DNA from 2 places in the Streptomyces sp. NPDC002513 genome. Region 2 is predicted to be linked to the other one. Evidence: riboswitches for the same ligand, from Rfam matches in the RefSeq annotation. Region 2 holds a riboswitch; the other holds the start of a gene.

What was found. Region 2 has a riboswitch for cyclic di-AMP ahead of ACWD5Q_RS06445 (transglycosylase family protein). Riboswitches for the same ligand answer to the same signal wherever they lie in the genome.
Region 1: linked by a shared signal. The riboswitch ahead of ACWD5Q_RS32280 (M23 family metallopeptidase) and the one ahead of ACWD5Q_RS06445 (transglycosylase family protein) in region 2 are both predicted to bind cyclic di-AMP.

Annotation. Positions count from the first base shown of each region.
Region 1 is NZ_JBSFXK010000081.1:5,025-12,167, reverse strand. It holds gene trmB (tRNA (guanosine(46)-N7)-methyltransferase TrmB) at 1-73, shown strand, start outside; gene ACWD5Q_RS32290 (PrsW family intramembrane metalloprotease) at 135-1,460, shown strand; gene ACWD5Q_RS32285 (aldo/keto reductase) at 1,539-2,483, opposite strand; gene ACWD5Q_RS32280 (M23 family metallopeptidase) at 2,765-3,796, opposite strand; cyclic di-AMP (ydaO/yuaA leader) riboswitch at 3,808-3,965, opposite strand; gene ACWD5Q_RS32275 (PP2C family protein-serine/threonine phosphatase) at 4,234-5,391, opposite strand; tRNA gene ACWD5Q_RS32270 (tRNA-Met) at 5,904-5,977, opposite strand; gene ACWD5Q_RS32265 (TetR/AcrR family transcriptional regulator) at 6,753-7,143, opposite strand, start outside.
Region 2 is NZ_JBSFXK010000006.1:77,972-85,114, forward strand. It holds gene ACWD5Q_RS06430 (nucleoside triphosphate pyrophosphohydrolase) at 1-133, shown strand, start outside; gene ACWD5Q_RS06435 (cytochrome P450 family protein) at 370-1,656, shown strand; gene ACWD5Q_RS06440 (transglycosylase family protein) at 1,868-2,947, shown strand; cyclic di-AMP (ydaO/yuaA leader) riboswitch at 3,146-3,313, shown strand; gene ACWD5Q_RS06445 (transglycosylase family protein) at 3,317-4,042, shown strand; gene eno (phosphopyruvate hydratase) at 4,347-5,633, shown strand; gene ACWD5Q_RS06455 (FtsB family cell division protein) at 5,734-6,210, shown strand; gene ACWD5Q_RS06460 (DUF501 domain-containing protein) at 6,295-6,975, shown strand; gene ACWD5Q_RS06465 (Ppx/GppA phosphatase family protein) at 6,972-7,143, shown strand, end outside.

The DNA.
Region 1 (7,143 bases), on a different contig from region 2:
CAAGGGTCATGTCGTGAACGACCTGCTGTTCCGGCGTGTAGAGCACCGGGACCACTCCTCCGCCGGCGACTGAACGCCCCGGGCCCGCCGGGCACCGTCGCAGGCGGTGCCCCTGTCTCGTTAGGGTCGATTCCGTGGCCACCTCTTCCCCGTATCCGACGCGCCCCGACGGCAACGCGGTCGAGGGCCGGCACCCGCACTGGTGGCAGCGCCGGTGGGTGCGCTACGGCGCGCCGGCCATGCTCCTGGCGCTCTCCGGCCTCGTCATCCTCGCCCTCGTGCGGCAGCAGACGGGCACCGAGGGATTCCTGGTCGGACTGGGACTCGCGGTGCTGCCCGTGCCGCTGCTGGTCGCCGCGTTCCGCTGGCTGGACAGGGTGGAACCCGGACCCTGGCGGAACATGATCTTCGCCTTCGCCTGGGGGGCATGCGCGGCCGCGCTCATCGCGATCGTCGCGAACAGCTTCGCGACCAGATGGATAGCGACCGCGACCGCCGACCCGCGCGGCGCCAACACGCTCGGCGCGACCCTCATAGCGCCGATCGTCGAGGAGTCCGCGAAAGCGGCGGCCGTGCTGCTGGTCTTCCTCTTCCGCAGACGGGACTTCACCGGGATCGTGGACGGGGTGGTGATAGCGGGAGTCACCGCGACCGGCTTCGCCTTCACCGAGAACATCCTCTATCTGGGCACGGCCTTCGGCACGGACCAGCTCAGCGGCGGGCGGGGTCTCGCGTCCGTGACGGCCGCGACCTTCTTCGTCCGTGTGGTGATGTCGCCCTTCGCGCATCCGCTGTTCACCGTGCTCACGGGTATCGGTTTCGGTATCGCGGCGCAGTCGGCCGAGCGCCGGCGGGCACGCCGCGTCCTGGTGCCGCTGGGCGGGCTGCTGCTCGCCATGGGCATGCACTCGATGTGGAACGGATCCTCGTCGTTCGGCGAGTTCGGGTTCTTCGCGGTGTACGCCTCCTTCATGGCGCCCGCGTTCGCGCTGCTGACCTGGCTGGTGATCTGGACACGGCAGCGGGAGCTGAGAACGGTGCGGGAGGAACTGCCGGCGTACGCGGCCACCGGGTGGCTGGGACCGGCGGAACCGTTCGTCCTCGGCTCCATGCGTGCGCGGCGGCTTGCCCGGCAGTACGCACGGCAGCACTCCGGGAAGGCTGCGGCACGCTCGGTCGCGGAGTACGAGGCCTACGCGACGTCGCTGGCGTTCCTGCGGCACCGGGGGCGCCGTGGCCGGGCGGGAGCCGACTTCGTCGTACGGGAGAGGGCGTTGCTCACCGCGCTGTGGGCACGGCGCGCGGTGGCACGGCCGGCGCTGGCGCACGCGGCGCGCACGACGGCGCCTGTGCCGGTCTGGCCGGGCTACGGGTACGGACACGGGTACGTCCCGTGGTACCCGGCGCCGCAGCACGGGCCGACGGCGCCGAATCCCGCGTACAACCCCTATCGGTCGTAGGGTCCCCGTAATAGCCCGTGCTGTCCGTAGGAGCTGAGGACTGTCCCCGGCGCGGGGGCAGCCCTCACCGGATACCGCTCACGCCGACGCCTCCGTCAGCCTGGCGAGGTCCTCGTCCGTCAGGGTCAGGTCCGCCACCGCCAGCAGTGCGGGCAGCTGTTCCACCGTGCGGGCGGAGGCGATCGGGGCCGCGACCGTCGGCTGGGCCGCGAGCCAGGCCAAGGCCACCGTCGGGATCTGAGCGCCCCGTGCCTGCGCGACCTCGTCGAGGACCCCGAGCACGCGTCGGCCGCGCTCGGTCTCCAGGTACTTGCCCGCGCCCTGCGCCCGCGCCGAGTCCACGGTCGTGCCCGGCCGGTACTTGCCGGTCAGGAAGCCGGACGCGAGGGCATAGTAGGGAACGGCTGCCAGGCCCGCGCCGGCGGCGACGTCCTGCAGCGGACCCTCGTAGGTGTCGCGCGAGACCAGGTTGTAGTGCGGCTGCAGCGCCACGTACCGGGCCAGGTTCTCGCGGTCCGAGAAGTCGAGGGACGCCTGCAGGCGCTCGGCGGAGATGTTGGAGGCGCCGATGGCGCGCACCTTGCCCGCCTTCACCAGGTCGTCGAGCGCGCCGATGATCTCCTCGACCGGCACGTCCGGCTGGTCGAAGTGCGTGTAGTAGAGGTCGATGTAATCGGTGCCCAGACGGCGCAGGGACGCGTCGGCCGCGGCCTTGATGGTGGCGGCCCTGAGCCCCTGGTACTCGGGGTGCTGGCTGACCTTGGTCGCGATGATCACGTCGGAGCGGTTGCCGCGCGCCGCGACCCACTTGCCGATGACGGTCTCGGACTCGCCGCCCTTGTTGCCGGGGGCCCACGCCGAGTAGGAGTCGGCCGTGTCGACGAAGTTGCCGCCGGCCGCCGCGTAGGCGTCGAGCACGGCGAAGGACTGCGCCTCGTCGGCGGTCCAGCCGAAGACGTTGCCGCCGAGGGAGAGGGGGAAGACCTCGAGGTCCGAGGAGCCGAGCTTGCGAAGGGAAGTCATGCTTCAGTTCAGCACTCGCTCTGGAGGCCCTTATTCCGCCTGGAGGCCGTTCGGGGTGGTTCCGCCGGAGGCCGTTCCCTGCGGTTCCGCCTGGTGGCCGCTCCACGCACGTGCGCCCGAAGGCCGCTCCACGCGGTTTTGCCCGGAAGCCGTCCCGCCCGGTTCCGTCCGCCGGGCGTTCCCCGCACTTGACCGGCAGCCCTGGCGTCGGGGGGTTGTCGCCAGGACCGCCGGGGTTCAGGAGGGGACGCGCGCCGGGGCGGAGGACGGGGACGCGGGCATCAGGGGTTGACGCCCTTGCTCTGCAGCCACGCCATCGGGTCGATCGCGCTGCCGCCGTTCGGGTGGACCTCCAGGTGCAGGTGCGGCCCCGTGACGTTGCCGGTCGCGCCCACGCGGCCGATGACGTCGCCGGTGGACACCTTCTGGCCGGCGGTGACGCTGATCGAGGACTGGTGGCAGAACCACAGCTCGGTGCCGTCGTCGAGGGTGAGGACCGTGCGGTAGCCGTACGAACCCGCCCAGCCCGCCTCGGTGATGGTGCCGCTGTGGATGGCCTTGATGAGCGTGCCCGTGGGGGCGGCGAAGTCGAGGCCGGTGTGGTAGCCGGAGGACCACATGGCGCCGGCGTCACCGAAGCGCGAGGTCAGGGTGTACGACGAGGTGGGCAGCGCGAACTGCTTGGCCAGTTCCGCCAGCCGGGCGGCCTCGGCCTTCTTCTTGGCCTCCTCCTCCGCCGCCTTCTTCTCGGCGGCGGCCTTGGCCCTGGCGGCGTCCCGAGCCTCGGCCGCCGCGGCGGCGGCCTTCTTGGCGGCGGCGTCCTCGGCGGCCTGTGCGGCCGCCTCCGCGACCCGGTCCTGCTGGGACTCGGCCTGCTGGATGATCCGGGCGCGCAACGCCTCGCCCGCGTCCTTGGTGCCCGCGGCGGCGTCTGCGGTGTTCACGCCGGCGGCGCTCAGGGTGGTGGTGGAGCCCTTGGGGGCGCTGGTGTCCTCGCTGATCAGCGCCTTGGCCGAGTCGGTGACCGAGGAGAGGTCGGGGAGGGATATGGACACCGGCGGCTTGCCGGTCTGCGCGGTGGCCATGCCGCCCGCGCCGACCGCGGCGATCACGCCGACGCCCAGAACGGTGGAGCTGCGGGCGAGTCCGCCGCGCTGCTTGGTGACACGATGCCGACCGCGGACGGCCCGGACGGAATCCTCGGTGGGATTCCACTCCTCCCAGGGGCCCTCGTCGGTGCGGGACGCGAAGTCGATCGTCTGCGTACCGCCAGGGGCGGACGAGGTGTTCTCGGCGGGCCGGTTGGACGCCACGTGGGCGCACTCCTTTCCTTCCGTTTCGCCTACCGGGTTAGCTGACGGGTTCGGAGCAGGAAGGTCTCCTACGCGCGTATACCGGCCGTTGTGACACGGCGGTATCTGCTCGATTCACCCCAAGGTGGTGGTTCCCCGGTTCCCTTGCGGGATTCGGCACGTGCGCACGGAGCCGCCTCTGCTGACGGCTGGGACGACCGCGCTGCGTTATCGAACGTTAATAGACGCGGGGCCCGGATTCCAAGCCGTTCCGACAGATCATTAACGCTGCTGGCCAGGACTTTCACGACAGGAACGGCAAAAATCGGGCGAGTTGGCCGCACCTCACCCGCCCCCTTCGTTATGACGGTGTGTCAGTTGTTATGCGGAGGGGCGCCATCCGTTCACCCATCGTGACAAGGCCCGGGCGTTCGACGGTGCTTGGCTCCTCGACGGGTTCAGGAGGGTTCGGACCGGCGTACGGCCAGCAGTGCCATGTCGTCCGTCGCCTGCCCGCCCGTGTGGCGGGCGACATCCTCCGTGACGGCGGCCAGCACGGCGCCGGGGGTGGGGAGGACCCGGCCGGCGAGGCGGCGGACCGGGTCGTAGAACTCACCGCGCGCGTTCCGGGCCTCCGAGACGCCGTCCGTGAAGAAGAGAAGCGTCGAACCGGGCGGGAAGTCCCACTCCTCCGCACGGTCGGGCCTCAGGGCGAGGTCGCCCATGCCGAGCGGCAGCGCCGGCTCGCGGGCCTCCAGTTCGCGCAGGGTGCCGTCCGGGAGCAGGAGCAGGGGGGCGGGGTGGCCCCGGCTGACGATACGGACGACGCCTTTCCCGTCCGGGACCTCCGCGTCCTCGTGCGGGATCTCGGCGAGGACCGCGGTGGTGAACTCCTCGTGGGCGTCGGGGTCGTCCCGGCGGATGCCCTCACGCGACAGCGCCCGCTCCAGGCGCTGGGCGACGGCCTCCAGCGTGGGCTCCTGCTCGGCGGCTTCCCGGAAGGCACCGAGCACGACGGCGACCGCGGCCACGGCACCCATCCCCTTGCCCCGCACGTCCCCGACCACGAGCCGTACGCCGTGCGGGGAGTCCTGGACGGCGTACAGGTCACCGCCGATGGAGGCGTCGGCCTGCGCCGCCTCGTACCGGGCGGCGATCTGGAGCCCCCCGATCCGCGCGGGGGGCTCGGGCAGCACGGCGCGCTGCGCGGCCTCGGCGATCCGGCGGGCGGAGGCGAGGCGCGCGTCGTTGCGGCGTACGAGCACATTGATCAGGACGGCGGGAACGGCGGCGGCAGCGGTGGTGACCGCCTCGGTGGCCGCGCCGGACAGCCCCGGTGCGCCGAGTCCGAGGTGCACGGCCGGGACGGCGGCGAGGGCTGCGGCGCCGGTGAAGACGGTGCCGCGCAGCGAGTGCAGGGGCGCGGCGACGAGCGGGGCGGCGGTGAAGAGGGAGACGGCCGGGAAGGCGGACGGGGCGAGCCGGCCGCAGCAGACGCCGAGGCCGATGAGCAGCGCGGGCAGGGCCCGCAGAAACGCCCGCGCGTACGCACTCCGCCGGCTCTCCGCCGGGCCCGGCTCCGGGGGCCGGACCTGACCGGACCCGGTGCGCGGCAAGCGGGCACCCTCGGACTTGGTGTCCGGCGGCCCGGCATCCCCGGGCCCGGTGCCCGGCGGTCCGACGTTCCCGGACCCGGTATCCGCCCCCCTCGCGGCGTCGGACCCGGTACCCGGCGACCGGACGCCCCCGGGTCGTTCGTGGGACCGCTCGCAGGGCCGGTCGCCGCCGTCCTCCGGGAGAGGAGTGACGGCCGGGCCGCCGACGGTCCGGTCGTACGGGACACCGGTTCGGTCGTACAGGCCACCGGTCCCTTCGTACGGAGTTCCGGGCTCTGGCCCGCCGTCCTGCTCGTCGCACGGCGCCTCGATCCGCCACGCGCCTCCTTGCTGCACCACCCGTCCAGGCTTATCGCAGGACGGGCGGGGGGCGACCGCTGTGGGCCGACCGGCGTACACACCGTGCGGGCGGGGAGGGGAGAGGCCCGCGGGCGGGAAGAGGAGAAGCGGGTGAAGAACACGGAACACACCGAGGGCCGGAACCCTTTCGGATTCCGGCCCTCGGCCTTCAGTAGCGGGGACAGGATTTGAACCTGCGACCTCTGGGTTATGAGCCCAGCGAGCTACCGAGCTGCTCCACCCCGCGTCGATGAATCCAGTGTACGCCATGCGCGGGACATGAGGCACACACGTTGAGGTCCACGGTGTAGGTTCCGGGTCCGCGTGAGCCGTGTCGGTCGATCTCCAGCAGTCGGCTGGCAATCTTCCGGGGCGCGTTAGCAGCACCTGCGGTCGGTGGCGATCAGTCCCGGGAACTTCTCGATCATCCGGCCTCTTGGTCCTGGGCGGCTTCCTGCGGTCAGCTCATGGTCACCAAGCGTACAAGCGTCAGGGTTGACAGTCAGGAGTCTGCGACGGCTTCGATCCGGTACGAGGGCGACTCGGTCTGCAGCGTCGAGTTCGGGCAGCTCCGCCGGGGCAGTTTCCACGGGTCCGTGCCGTGGCGGCGGGGCAGGGCGGCGAAGGGGCACAAGCATCATCCCGGGGAGTACGCGTCGGCTGCGACGCGTGGGCTGACGCTGCAGCCGGCACGGCCGCTGCGATCGGCACCACCCTCGCGATCTTGGCCTCGGACGCCGCTACGACCACCGGGCAGGCCGTGTTCGAGTGGCTCATACGAACCGACCAGGCCCACCGTCGGAACGTCTCTGCCCCCAATCTGTCCATCGATCAGCGCCTCCTTTTCGGCGACACTCACGCATCAGCTCCATGCCCTGGAAAGGGCCGCAGGCGTTCAGCTGATCGAACAGACCAGCCCCCTCGCAGCCACCTCCCGCGGGCACCGCTCCCATCCACGAAGCAGAGCACCTGCTCAGCCTCCTGCGAAGTGCAATCCTCCGTCACCTGACCGGCGGCTCGACCTACGACTGGGGTGGTCGCAAGGCGCCGGCGATGACGGTGGTCACCATCTTGTAGACGTCAGCGATTTGCGGCGGGGCGCTTGTCCGGTCGGCGAACAGCAGGTGCCCGGCCCCGACAAGGGTGGGGGCAAGTGTGTCGATGTCGGCGTCACCGGCCAGGCGTCCCAGCTCCCGTTCGGCGGCGAGGTAGGCGGCGATCATGGCGGTGGCTTGCATGGCCAGTGGGATGCCGGTCAGACCGGCCTCGCGCAGCCGGGCGCGGAGGCCGTCGCGGAAGGTGATGAGCGCGACAATTGCCACTGTGACCGGACCGAACAGGTCCTGCAGCGCGTCGGTGAGGTTGTCCACCACGCTCCCGGTGCCGGCGGCCGCGCGCAGAGTCGTGGTTCGG
Region 2 (7,143 bases):
CCTGCGCGCCGCCGCCCGCGCCTACCGGGACGCCGTACGGGCCGCCGAGGGGCTCGGACCCACGACCGAGGAGACCGAACCGGAGGCCGGGGAGCCGGGACCGGAGGCCGAGGGGCACGGGCCGGAGGCGTAGGAGCGGGGACCAAGGGGGTGCGGGCCGGAGGCCGGAGGCGGCGGCTCGGGACGGAGCGGCGTAGGCGGTGGGGCCGGAGACGGGAGGCTCGGGTCGGAGGCTTGGGCGCTGGAGCCGGGGCGGGGGCTCGGGGCGGAGGCTTAGGCGGTGGAGCCGGGGCGGGGCTCGGGCCGGGGCGGGGTGCCGGAGACGGACCTGGCAGGGCGGGGCGGGGCCGCCGTGGATACGGTCGGGGAGTGACCGACCAGCACCAGCCCGCCCGCCCCGCTTCCACCCCCGGCCCCGAACTCTTCACCTGGGAGTTCGCCGCCGACCCCTACCCCGCCTATGCCTGGCTCCGCGAGCACGCCCCCGTGCACCGGACGCGGCTGCCGAGCGGTGTGGAGGCGTGGCTGGTCACCCGTTACGCCGACGCCCGGCAGGCCCTCGCCGACCCGCGGCTCAGCAAGAACCCGGCGCATCACGACGAGCCGGCACACGCCAGGGGGAAGACCGGTATCCCCGGCGAGCGCAAGGCCGAGCTGATGACACACCTGCTCAACATCGACCCGCCGGACCACACCCGGCTGCGTCGGCTGGTCTCCAAGGCGTTCACGCCCCGCCGCGTCGCCGAGTTCGCCCCCCGGGTGCAGGAGCTGGCCGATCAGCTCATCGACCGGTTCGCGGACCGCGGGTCCGCCGATCTCATCCACGAGTTCGCCTTCCCGCTCCCCATCTACGCGATCTGCGACATGCTCGGCGTCCCCCGCGAGGACCAGGACGACTTCCGGGACTGGGCGGGCATGATGATCCGGCACGGGGGAGGTCCCCGGGGCGGGGTCGCGCGGTCCGTGAAGAAGATGCGCGGCTATCTCGCCGACCTCATCCACCGCAAGCGCGAGGCACTGTCCGAGACGCCCGGCCCCGGCGAGGACCTCATCTCCGGGCTCATCCGCGCCTTCGACCACGGCGAGCACCTCACCGAGAACGAGGCCGCCGCCATGGCCTTCATCCTGCTCTTCGCCGGGTTCGAGACCACCGTCAACCTCATCGGCAACGGGACGTACGCCCTCCTGACCCACCCCGGGCAGCGGGCCCGCCTCCAGACCTCGCTCACCCGTGGCGAGAGGGACCTCCTGGAGACCGGTGTCGAGGAACTCCTGCGCTACGACGGCCCGGTCGAGCTGGCCACCTGGCGGTTCGCGACCCGGCCGGTCACCATCGGCGGGCAGGACATCGCCGCCGGCGACCCCGTCCTCGTGGTGCTCGCCGCCGCGGACCGGGATCCGGAGCGGTTCGCCGGCCCCGACGTCCTGGACCTCTCCCGCCGTGACAACCAGCATCTCGGCTATGGGCACGGCATCCACTACTGCCTCGGCGCCCCCCTCGCCCGGCTGGAGGGACAGACCGCGCTCGCCACGCTCCTCACCCGTCTCCCCGACCTGCGACTCGCGGTGGATTCAGCCGATGTGCGCTGGCGTGGCGGGCTCATCATGCGGGGATTGCGCACGCTTCCGGTGGAGTTCACGCCGGTTCCGAAGTGAGGTCATCGCCGTACCGGCGGTGCCGCGGAGTGAGGTGGCGGACACGCCGACGGCCGCGGAAGGGTGACACTTTCTCAATTCCGTGATGTTCACGTGATCTACGCTGCATTAACTTGTGACAAGCGTTCGACTGCGGATACCTTCACGCAGCAACGCGGCGGTATGCCACAGCCGCCGCGTTGGTCACCGCTGTCGCGCGAAAGGCAACCGCATGATCTCCGGGAACGGTCGGCACCGTCGCCCCCGCCAGGCTCCGGCTCTCATTGTCGCGGCAGGGGTCACCGGCTCAGCGATCGCGATCCCGCTCCTCGGTGCCACCGGTGCGAGCGCGGCCAGCGGTACGACCTGGGACCAGGTCGCGGAGTGTGAGAGCGGCGGCTCCTGGAGCGCCGACCACGGCAACGGCCGGTACGGCGGACTTCAGTTGACCCAGAAGGACTGGGACCGGTACGGCGGTCTCGACTACGCCCCCCGTCCCGACCAGGCGAGCCGCTCCCAGCAGATCGCCGTCGCCGAGAAGATCCTCGACCAGCGGGGCGCCTCCGCCTGGGGAGCCTGCGGCCGGGCCTCCGGGCTCAGCAAGGACTCGGCCGCCGCGGACGTCGACACGGGCGTGGGCGACCACTCCTCCCGCAGCGACTCCGTCTTCTTCTCGGACTCCGGGGTGGACTTCGAGCCGTCCGGCTCATCCGGCTCGGCCGGTTCATCCCACTCTTCCGGCTCGTCCCACTCGTCCGACTCATCCCCTTCGCGGCACTCGTCCGGAGCGTCGGACTCGGCCACGTCGTCGTCCTCCTCGTCGCCTTCCTCCTCCGTATCGCCGTCGTCCCCCTCCTCTCCCTCGTCCTCGCCGTCCTCGCCGTCCTCGACGGCGACCGATGACTCGCGCGGTGACGTCGGCGACACGAGCGGGTCCCAGGATTCCCTCGACCCGCTCTCGGTCGCGACGAAGAGTGACGATTCGGGCAAGGCCGGGCAGAGCGGGGCGTCTTCGGCCGGGGGCCGCCACCGTGGCGGCAATGGCGACGAGGGTGACGCGGGCGGCCGTGCGGACGGGTCGTCCGGCCGTCATGCCTCGCGCGGCTCCGCCGCCGCACGCGAGGCGGCCGACGACGCGTACACCGTCCACCGCGGGGACAATCTGTCGGCTATCGCCGACTCCCTTGACCTCAAGGGCGGATGGACCGCGCTGTACGACGCGAACAAGAAGACGGTCGGAGCCGACCCCGACCTCATCCTCCCCGGTCAGAGCCTTGCGGTCACGGTCGGGTTGTCCGGGGGCGGGTCCTGAACTGCCGCCTGGGCGAAGACATTTCACGTCCCACTTCGCGTCGAATGTCCGGTTTGATGAGAGTGAGATATGAGTCTCATAAGCCCTGATCGTCTTTGGAATTCGGCGCAACGACTGCTTACGGTCGTGATCGCTCGCCACAGCGGGCTCCGACGGTCGCAACGCCGAATCCTGCCAGCGGCCGTGTGGGAACAGTCGTCGCGTCAAGCGCCGTAGGCAGGAGCGGGGGACCCAAGGTAGGCGCCGCGCCCGGGAGTTGACCGGGTGCGGCTTGGGGTGGAGCCGCGCACCGGGGAGGTGTGCGGCCGGGCAACTCAACCGGCCCGAACCCGACAGCTCACCTCGCAGGCGTCGGTGAGGGGATCCATCATGCTGTGTTCCGGCAAGAACAAGCACCGCCGTCCGTCCAAGGTCGTCCGCGCCCTCGCGCTCGCCGGTGTCGCCGGCGCCGCCGTCGCCGCCCCGCTGATGGCGGCCGGCAACGCCTCCGCCGCCACCGCCACCCAGTGGGACGCCGTCGCCCAGTGCGAGTCCGGCGGCAACTGGTCCATCAACACCGGCAACGGCTTCTACGGCGGCCTGCAGTTCACCAACTCGACCTGGGCCGCTTACGGCGGCACCGCCTACGCCCCGCGCGCCGACCTGGCCTCCAAGTCCCAGCAGATCGCCGTCGCCGAGAAGGTCCTCGCGGGTCAGGGCAAGGGCGCCTGGCCGGTCTGCGGCACGGGCCTGTCCAGCACTCCCTACGACGGCACCCCGGCCGCCACGGGCAGCTCCGCCGGCTCCGGCACCTCCACGAAGAGCGCCACGCCGAAGAGTGCCGCCCCGAAGAGCACCACCACCCGCTCGACCGAGCAGCAGGCGGCCAGCCGTTCCGCGCAGCGCCCGGCTCCCCAGAAGACCGTCACCACCCCGACCGGCGAGAAGGTCAAGAAGGGCGACGGCGAGTACAAGGTGGTCAAGGGCGACACTCTCAGCGCGATCGCCGAGAAGCACCACGTCCAGGGCGGCTGGGAGAAGCTGTTCCAGCTGAACAAGGACATCGTCGAGGACGCCGACCTCATCTATCCGGGCCAGCAGCTGCACCTGAAGTGACAGCCGCCCGGCGGCGGGCCCCCGGCGTCCCCCTGGCCGCGGCCCTCGCGGCGGGCGTCACCTGAGGACCGCCCCCGTCCCCACGGGCTCCCCGCTCCGGTGCGTTTCCCCCGTACGCACCGGAGCGGGGCTCTTTGCTTTTGCGTCCCCTCTTCGCCACCTCGCCTTTGTTCCGTTGTGGAACAATGCGGACCGTCATCCTCTCCACGGGACGGTCGGTCGGCTGGCCGATGCCCCGGGGCGGTTAGGCTCTAGTCGCTGGGCACACCAGCCCCGCACTTCCCGTGTCACATCCAAGAAGGAGATGCTCGTGCCGTCCATCGACGTCGTCGTAGCCCGGGAAATCCTGGACTCCCGAGGCAATCCCACGGTCGAGGTCGAGGTCGGCCTCGACGACGGCAGCACGGGTCGTGCCGCCGTTCCGTCCGGCGCCTCCACCGGCGCCTTCGAGGCCATCGAGCTCCGTGACGGCGACCCCAACCGCTACCAGGGCAAGGGTGTCGAGAAGGCCGTCCTCGCGGTCATCGAGCAGATCGGCCCGGAGCTGGTCGGCTACGACGCCACCGAGCAGCGCCTGATCGACCAGGCGATGTTCGACCTGGACGCCACCGACAACAAGGGCTCCCTCGGCGCCAACGCCATCCTCGGCGTCTCCCTCGCCGTGGCCCACGCCGCCTCCGAGGCCAGCGACCTCCCGCTCTTCCGCTACCTGGGCGGCCCGAACGCGCACCTGCTGCCGGTGCCGATGATGAACATCCTGAACGGCGGCTCGCACGCCGACTCCAACGTGGACATCCAGGAGTTCATGATCGCCCCGATCGGCGCGGAGTCCTTCTCCGAGGCGCTGCGCTGGGGCACCGAGGTCTACCACACCCTCAAGAGGGTGCTGAAGAGCAAGGGCCTGTCCACCGGCCTCGGCGACGAGGGCGGCTTCGCCCCGAACCTCGGCTCCAACCGTGAGGCCCTCGACCTGATCCTCGAGGCCATCAAGGAAGCCGGCTACGCCCCCGGCACGCAGATCGCCCTCGCCCTCGACGTCGCTGCCTCCGAGTTCTACAAGGAGGGCAAGTACGTCTTCGAGGGCGAGGAGCGCTCCGCCGCCGAGATGACGAAGTACTACGAGGAGCTGGTCGCGGCCTACCCCCTCGTCTCCATCGAGGACCCGCTGTTCGAGGACGACTGGGCCGGCTGGAAGGTCATCACCGACAAGCTCGGTGACAAGGTCCAGCTGGTCGGCGACGACCTGTTCGTCACCAACCCCGAGCGCCTCGCCCGCGGTATCGAGGAGGGCGCGGCCAACGCCCTGCTGGTCAAGGTCAACCAGATCGGCTCGCTGACCGAGACCCTCGACGCCGTCGAGCTGGCCCAGCGCAACGGCTTCAAGTGCATGATGTCCCACCGCTCCGGCGAGACCGAGGACGTCACCATCGCCGACCTGGCCGTCGCCACCAACTGCGGCCAGATCAAGACCGGTGCCCCGGCCCGCTCCGAGCGCGTCGCCAAGTACAACCAGCTGCTGCGCATCGAGGAGATCCTCGACGACGCCGCGGTGTACGCCGGCCGCAGCGCGTTCCCGCGCTTCAAGGGCTGAGCACGCAGGGCAACGCCTTAGCCAGTCGTCCGTACGTCCCCGTACGCGGTCCCGTACCGTGTGCGGGGACGTACGCACGTGTGAAGGGGAGGCGGAAGACATGGCCGTGAAGGACCGTGACCGGTTCTCCACCGCGACCAGGCTGCGGCTGCTCGGAGAGCAGACGGCGGCCCGGGTCTACCGCTCCCAGACCAGACGGCAGGCCCGCCGTTCCCGGCTGACCGGCCGGGCCGCCCTGCTCGCCCTCGTGCTGTGCTCGCTGATCGTGGCGCTCGCGTACCCGATACGGCAGTACGTCTCCCAGCGTGCCCAGATCGCCGATCTGGAGCGGCAGCGGCAGGAGGCCCGCAACCGGGTCGAGCAACTGCGCGACCTCAAGGCGCGCTGGCAGGACGACGCGTACGCGGAGCAGCAGATCCGGCAGCGGCTGCATTATGTGATGCCGGGCGAGACCGGGTACATCGTGGTCGACCCGGACCCGGCCAGGCAGTCCCGCGTGCACCGGACGGCCCTCGCGCGCCCCTGGTACACGGGCGTCTGGGACGGGGTGGACAAGGCCGACGCGTCCGAGCAGTGAACCCGACAGAGCCGACAGAGCCCGACCGTGCCTGACAGAGGCGCACCGGAGCCCGACAGCGACACAAGAGAGACTTCGTACCGCATGGAAACGCCCCCGCCGCCCACCCCGCGCACCGAGCCCACGGACGCGGATGTCGAGGCCATCCAGCAGCAGCTCGGCCGCGCGCCGCGCGGGCTGCGCGCCATCGCGCACCGCTGCCCGTGCCGGCAGCCGGACGTCGTGGAGACGGCGCCGCGGCTCCCCGACGGGACCCCCTTCCCGACGACGTACTACCTGACGTGCCCGCGCGCCGCCTCCGCGATCGGCACGCTGGAGGCGGGCGGCGTCATGAAGGAGATGACGGAGCGTCTGGCGGCCGACCCGGAGCTGGCCGCCGCCTATCGCGCCGCGCACGAGGACTACATCGCCCGCCGCGACGCCATCGAGGTCCTGGCGGGCTTCCCGAGCGCGGGCGGGATGCCGGACCGGGTGAAGTGCCTGCATGTGCTCGTGGCGCACTCGCTGGCCGCCGGTCCGGGCGTCAACCCGCTCGGCGACGAGGCGCTCGCGATGCTGCCGGAGTGGTGGCGCAAGGGGTCGTGTGTGACGCCCGCGGGGCCGCCGCCCGACGACGAGTGGGAGGTGGAGACGACGGACACCGGCTGGTTCGCCGTCCAGCCCGTTCATCTCCCCGCCTCCGGGGAGAGCCAGGCCGGGGAGAGTCGGACCGGAGAGAAGCGGCCCGCGGGAGACGGGTCCGGGGAGAAGGAGAAGGGCAAGTGACACGCGTCGCCGCCGTCGACTGCGGTACGAACTCCATCCGGCTGCTGGTGGCGGACGCCGACCCCGCCACCGGTGAACTCGTCGAGCTGGACCGGCGGATGACCATCGTCCGGCTCGGGCAGGGCGTGGACCGGACCGGGCGCCTCGCCCCGGAGGCGCTCGCGCGCA